3 regions of the Brevibacillus composti genome follow, and region 2 is predicted to be linked to each of the others. Evidence: riboswitches for the same ligand, from Rfam matches in the RefSeq annotation. Region 2 holds a riboswitch; each other region holds the start of a gene.

Region 1 (2,259 bases), 2.0 Mb from region 2:
CTATGCAGATGTGCCGATCGGGATCAATATCGGCAAAAACAAGATGACGCCTAATGAAGAGGCCGCGAGCGACTACAGCAAATGTCTGGACATGCTGTACAACTACGGCCATTACTTTGTGATCAACGTCAGCTCGCCGAACACGCCCAATCTCCGCGATTTGCAGGAGACCGAGAGTTTGCGCGCCTTGATCCGCGCAGTGCGGGAGAAGACTGCAGAGCTGGAGGCGCGCGGCACGAGTGCCAAGCCGATTTTGCTCAAAGTGGCACCCGACATGGCGGACGAGCAGATGCGGGATGTGGTCCGGGCGGCGGTGGAGGAAGGACTGTCCGGAATTATCGCCACCAACACGACGCTCTCCCGCGAGCCTGTGCACAACCATCCCCGCGCCGGCGAAGCAGGCGGGCTGAGCGGCAAGCCGCTGGAAGCCAGAGCCACCGCCTGGGTGAAAGAGATCTTTCAGGAAGTGGGGGACCGCGTGCCGATCATCGGCGTCGGCGGCATCTTTACCGGCGAGGACGCGTACCGGAAGATTCGCGCGGGAGCCAGTCTGGTCCAGGTGTACTCCGGCATGGCCTACCAAGGGCCGGGCATCGCCAAGATGATCAACAAGCAGCTGCTTCGCCTGCTGGAGCAGGACGGCTTTACTCACATCAGCGAAGCGATCGGAGCAGATGCCCGGTAGTTGGGCCGGCGCAAAGCAGGCCCCTGCGGTAAACCGGTTCGTTGACAATCAAATACTGTGCAGCCAGGTGCCCTTATGAGAAGTAAGGGGTAACAGGGAATCGGGTGAAAATCCCGAGCGGTCCCGCCACTGTAACCGGGGAATGCTCTTTTCGCATGAAGCCACTCATTTCAGGATGGGGAAGGCAAAAAGAGTGTGATGATTCGGAAGCCAGGAGACCTACCTCGCTGCTACACCCATCAGCCTTCGAGGAAAGGAGAGGTGAGCCAAGACGAACACGACGGTCTCGCAAGCGTTTTTCGCAGCGTGTGCTGCACGCTGCCGCGTCGTGGGGCTGCTTTTTGCCAAGCTCATCCGCTCAGGGTGAGCTTGTTTTATTTTTGCTCTCCAAAAGGAGCAAGGGAGTGATTGCTGTGAACAACAGAAGACGCACGGCGGCCAGTGGCCTTCTGATCGCCGGGTTTGTGCTGTACTTTTTGCTGAATGAGCCGGAGACCGGCCATGCCATGCACATTATGGAGGGGTATTTGCCCGTTGGCTGGTCGCTCTTCTGGTGGGCCGTCTTTTTGCCGTTCTTTTTCCTCGGGCTGCGGTCGATCAACCGGATTGTCAAGGATCACCCCGAATTTAAACTGCTCTTGGGGGTAGCGGGAGCGTTTGCCTTTGTGCTGTCCGCGTTGAAAATCCCCTCTGTCACGGGAAGCAGCTCGCATCCGACAGGGACGGGGCTGGGCGCGATCCTGTTCGGCCCGCTGGTGATGGCTGTGCTGGGCAGCCTGGTGCTGCTATTCCAAGCGCTGCTGCTGGCCCATGGGGGATTGACCACGCTGGGAGCCAATGCGTTTTCGATGGCGGTTGTCGGCCCCGTCGTGGCATACGCCGTCTATCGGCTCGTGGCTGGCAGGAGAGGCAATCAGAAAATCGGGATTTTTCTCGCGGCGTCCTTGGCCGACCTGAGCACCTATCTGGTCACCTCGGTACAGTTGGCTTTGGCGTTTCCGGCCGAATCGGGAGGCATTCTCGCTTCTTTGGCCAAGTTTGCAGGCATATTCGGGCTGACGCAGGTGCCGCTGGCGATCAGTGAGGGACTGTTGACCGTGCTCGTGTGGAACTGGCTTCAAACCTACAACGGACAAGAACTGTCGCAACTGCGGCTGCTGAAAAAGGAGGGCTGAGGAGTGAAGCGTTGGACGAATGGACTATTGCTGCTGATGGTCGCCGCCTTGGCTGTCCTCCCCTTGCTGATGATAAACGATTCGGAATTCCCTGGAGCCGATGGCGTGGCGGAGGAAGCGATTGCGGAATTGGCCCCCGATTATCAGCCGTGGTTTCAGCCTGTGCTGGAGCCGCCCGGCGGAGAAACGGAAAGCCTCTTGTTTGCCCTCCAGGCGGCTTTGGGAGCGGGAGTCATCGGATACGCGCTCGGCCTGTATCGCGGCCGGATGAAGAAGAAGAGCGAATGATCAGGCGGATCGACGCGCTTGCCTACGAGAGCGGACTCCGCCGTCTTCCCGCCGCACATAAGCTGCTGTTTTCCCTTGCGGCCTTGACCCTCGCCCTGATCAGCCATCCGC
Region 2 (2,259 bases):
CCACTTCCTCCCAGCTGACGCTCGTCCATCCTTTGGGAATATCGTCAAAGATGTTCTTGCCGCCCGCCATCGCAATCATCCGGCTCATAAAATTGCTGCCGGCCGTCAGCGGCTGGTCTTCCCCGCTGTCGTAGACAAAGACCCGGAGCGGCTGCTTCACCTCTCCGATTCTCCTGACTGTCTCATCCATCTCCGCTTTCATCTGCCCGATCAGACGGTCGGCCCTGTCCTCGATGCGAAAAATCCGGCCGATGTTGCGGATATCCGCCGCCACATCCTCCAGATCAGGGGCGCTCATGTTGGAAGATTGGTGGAGATAGGCCTGTATGCCGACGCTCGACAGCTCTTGCACGGTACCGACCCCTTTCTCCGTAAAAGCGCTCTTCCAACCCGCGTAGACAAAATCAGGCTCAGCGGCGAGCAGCACTTCCTTGGAGGGGTATTGGTCGGACAGCACCGGGATCTTTTCGTACGCTTGCTGAAACTGGGGCAAGATCCGGTCATCCAGGTAGGCCATCCCCGCCATCCGGTCCTCCAGACCCAGGGCGAGCAGAATCTCGGTCACATGCTGGTTCAGCGTCACCGCTCTTTCCGGCACTTGGGTAAAGGTCAGCGTATGTTCGCCATTTTGCACGTGCACAGGGGACAGGTTTTCCGCTGTTTGCGGCGGCTTTGCCGACGAATCAGCGGTTGGGGCCGCTGTAGAGGCCGGCTTTCCCCCTGCGCATCCGGTGAGGAGCAGAATCGCGGAAAGCCCTATCGCCAAAAAGTTGCGCCCCTGGTTGCCCCATTGTTTGATCCACCAGTCTTTCCCGGGGTGCTTTCCCCGGTTCTTTCCTGGGTTCCTCCCATCATTCATCCAGCTGATTTGCATCCGTACTTCCTCCTCGCTTATCTCCGCAAACATAGACGACGCGGTCCGATAAAAAAAGCATCTCCCGCATACGCGGAAGATGCCAACATGAACATGTGCGCACAGAAGCAAGGGTTCGGACAGACGAATCCCGTCCGGTTTCATGCTCTCTGGTACACGTATCCCATCCGCGTGGGTTATTTCGTGCAAAGGTTCATGGCAGGTCTCCTGGCTTGGGTTCATCGCGCCTTGCTCCTTCCCGTCTCGCTAGCGGCGAGACAGTGGTTCTGCGCAAGGACGCTCCCCTTCACAGTGGCGGGACCGCGTCGGAATTTCACCGAACTTCCCTATTAAGCTTCCGGACGAAAACAAGTCGGCCGGATAACACCATGAACTGATTATTCGGTTTTGGGAAATCTTACTGGCCGATGACTCTCAATGCTTTGGGGTATTGGGACAGCACTTCGCAGCCGTCCTCGGTGACGAGCACATCATCCTCGATCCGCACCCCGCCTACTCCCGGCAGGTAGATGCCCGGCTCGATGGTGAAGACCATCCCCGGCCGCAGCACTTCCTGGTTTTGCCCGTGTATGGAAGGGTATTCGTGGACGTCCATGCCCAGACCGTGTCCCAGGCGGTGAATGAAGTATTCGCCGTACCCTTTGTCCGCGATGACGCGGCGGGCTGTCTGGTCGAGATGGGCAAAGGTAACGCCCGGCCGCACCTGGGCAATCGCCGCTTCATTGGCAGCCAGAACTGTTTCGTAGATCTCTTTCAGCTGCTCGCTGATGTCCCCGACGGCAAATGTCCGCGTAATATCGGAGACATAACCGTCATTTTGCACGCCGATGTCAAACAGCAAAAGGTCGCCCGGACGAACCTGACGGCTGCCCGGAGTGCCGTGGGGCAGCGCAGACTTTTCTCCCGCCAGCACCATCGTGCTGAAAGCAGGGCCTTCTGCCCCGAGCCGCTTCATCTGGTATTCCATCTCGGCTACCACTTCCGCTTCGGTAACGCCGGGCACAATTCCCCCGACGACGGCCTCCAGCGCTTCCTCCACCAGCTTGACGGCCCGCTTCAGCCGCGCCACCTCATCTGCCGATTTGATCAGCCGCATTTCTCTGAGCGGCTCCTCCACATCGACGTAGCTGTCAGCCGCGACGACGGCTCCCATCGCTTCAAAGCGTTCGACGGTCATGTGCCCCTTTTCCAGTCCGAGCGTTTTCAGCCCGGCAGGCAGGGCTTGTTTCAAGACGTCATAAGGATTATCCGTGTCCGAATGAGTCCATATATTTTTGATAGAAGACGCTTCCATCGCGGCTTCACGGTCAAGCGCCGGCACGATCAGTGCCGCCTCACCCGCCGCCGGGATGACCAGTCCGAGAAATCGCTCATGCGGATTCGTC
Region 3 (2,259 bases), 620 kb from region 2:
CTCCAAGAGCGAAAACAGCTCTTCCATGCCGGGCTTGAAGTCCCGCTCCGGATCGCCGACGCAGGCGACGACCTCCGCGCCGAATTGCTCGGACAGTTGCCCATATTCGGAAAAGCAAGGCGCGGCGATGCCGACCTTCTTTGGCTGCAGGGCGAGGATCGCGAGCGCCATCGCCTCTGCAGCGCCGTTTGCCGGCAAGAGGAAATCTTCCGGCAACCGCAGCCGTTCCGCCAAGGCCTGCCGGAAGGAGCGGTGCGCGGGGTCCGGGTAGCGGATCACCGCCGAAAGCGCCTGGCCCAAGGCCTCCATGACCCGCTGCGGCGGGCCGAGCGGATTGATATTGGCGCTGTAATCGAGAATGGCATCCGTATCCAGCCCAAACCGCTCGGCAGCCGTGCGCAGATCTCCTCCGTGGCCGTATATCTCCAGCAGCTTCATCAGTATTCGACCCCCAGCACTGCGGGGATGCCTTCGTCGTAGTAGTGTTTGACCGGCTTCATCTCGGTCACCAGATCCGCCATTTCGATGATCTCGGGCTTGGCGCTGCGCCCGGTAATGACGAGATGCATGTGGCGCGGCCGATTTCGCACCGTCTCCAGCACGTCGGCCAGCGGCAGCACATCATCGATGGGGAAGCGGTCGATCGCCAGCGCATTGTTCAGCTCATCGAGAATCACCACGTCGTATTCGCCGCCCAGCACCTTTTCCCGGGCGAAGCTCCACGCCGTCTGCAAGGCCCGGCGATGCTCCTCCGGCGTCTTCGTCCAGGTAAATCCCGCCCCCATCTGCACCATCTCGATGCCCAATCGGTCGAAAATGATCTTTTCCCCGTAGGTGCGCTCCGGCGACTTGATGAATTGGATCATCAGGACGCGTTTGCCCCTGCCGCAAGCACGCACGGCGAGGCCCAATGCCGCCGTGGTTTTCCCTTTGCCGTCTCCGGTATATACGAGCAGCATGCCCCGTTTCTTGTCCGAATCTTTGCTCATCGTCGCTCCTCCTCTGTGTTTCAGGCTTCTCCCGCAGGTCACGCAGGTTCGCCGGGCGGGCGAAGCCTATGCTGCCATCCTGCTGCCCGCCTGTTCCGCTGGCATCGCCCGTGGTCCGCGCATAAAAAAAGCGCCTTGCCTCCCGGATTGCAAAGGGAGACAAAGCGCGGACAGTTCGCAGGCAACGATCCACCTCTTCCTTTGACCCGAAGGAATGCAGTGCTGAAGGCAAGAACAGGCAGGTCTCCTGGCTCGAGAATCGCCGCTTTCCTTCTCCTTCCCGCACCCGGTGGGGGCAGTGGATGGCAATGCCTTGAAGGAAAACTCCTCTCTTACAGTGGCGGGACCGCGTTGGATTTTCACCAAACTTCCCTTTTAACTTCACCTCTCGCACCACAGACACGGGCGCGGAAGCGAAGACCTGTTTCGCGCAATATGCAATTGGGCAAACCAGCCAAAATGAGGCTCTTGCTCTCATCATAACAAATGTGGGGACAGATAGAAAGAACAAGCTGGACCAAGCGGCCATTCAAGCCAAGTTCAACAAATGAAAAATAAATGCAGTTTACTAAATATTTTTTCTTTGTTAGGATATTGGAAAAACCCACTGCCAGGAGGTGATTTTACTTGAAACAGGATATCCCGATTCCCCCGGAGGGTATGCCGCTGCCCGCTCAACCAACCCTGATAGAATGCGGCGAAGGCATGATTCCCCTCTCCGCCTTGTCTGACAAAATTACTGTCTACCCCATCTATCACCGACAAGGCTACGAGGGCGCGACAGCCGAAGCCTATCTGAGAGAGAGTGCAGCAGCCAGACTCGTCCGGGCAGCAGAAGCGCTTCCTCCCGGACACCGATTTGTCGTCCTGGACGGATGGCGCTCCTATCAGGTGCAGACTTCCCTCTACGAAGGCTTCAGAAAAAGGCTCCTCGACCAGGGGTGGGAAGAGGGGGAGTCGCTGCAGCGTTTGCTGGGCAAATTTGTGGCGGTTCCGAGCAAAGACATCCAAAAGCCTTCCCCTCATCTGTCCGGCGGCGCAGTCGATCTGACCATCGAGGGACCCGAGGGATGGCTCGATATGGGAACAGCTTTTGACGACTTCAGCGAAAAGGCGGCTACCCGTTACTACGAAGATAATCCGCCCGAGCAAGACGAAGAACGGATCGTCCGCGCAAACAGACGACTCCTCTATCACCTCATGTCAGAAGCGGGATTCGTCAACTATCCGAAGGAATGGTGGCACTTCGAATACGGCACATTGACCTGGG

Evidence for each region. Region 2 has a riboswitch for cobalamin ahead of JD108_RS14410 (ABC transporter substrate-binding protein). Riboswitches for the same ligand answer to the same signal wherever they lie in the genome.
Region 1: linked by a shared signal. The riboswitch ahead of JD108_RS04100 (energy-coupling factor ABC transporter permease) and the one ahead of JD108_RS14410 (ABC transporter substrate-binding protein) in region 2 are both predicted to bind cobalamin.
Region 3: linked by a shared signal. The riboswitch ahead of cobO (cob(I)yrinic acid a,c-diamide adenosyltransferase) and the one ahead of JD108_RS14410 (ABC transporter substrate-binding protein) in region 2 are both predicted to bind cobalamin.

The regions. Positions count from the first base shown of each region.
Region 1 is NZ_CP066308.1:790,872-793,130, forward strand. Features, by position in the region: gene JD108_RS04095 (quinone-dependent dihydroorotate dehydrogenase) at 1-685, shown strand, start outside; cobalamin riboswitch at 734-926, shown strand; gene JD108_RS04100 (energy-coupling factor ABC transporter permease) at 1,099-1,860, shown strand; gene JD108_RS04105 (energy-coupling factor ABC transporter substrate-binding protein) at 1,864-2,148, shown strand; gene cbiQ (cobalt ECF transporter T component CbiQ) at 2,145-2,259, shown strand, end outside.
Region 2 is NZ_CP066308.1:2,826,614-2,828,872, forward strand. Features, by position in the region: gene JD108_RS14410 (ABC transporter substrate-binding protein) at 1-799, opposite strand, end outside; cobalamin riboswitch at 1,055-1,260, opposite strand; gene JD108_RS14415 (M24 family metallopeptidase) at 1,272-2,259, opposite strand, start outside.
Region 3 is NZ_CP066308.1:3,450,080-3,452,338, forward strand. Features, by position in the region: gene cobD (threonine-phosphate decarboxylase CobD) at 1-438, opposite strand, end outside; gene cobO (cob(I)yrinic acid a,c-diamide adenosyltransferase) at 438-989, opposite strand; cobalamin riboswitch at 1,210-1,429, opposite strand; gene JD108_RS17385 (M15 family metallopeptidase) at 1,617-2,259, shown strand, end outside.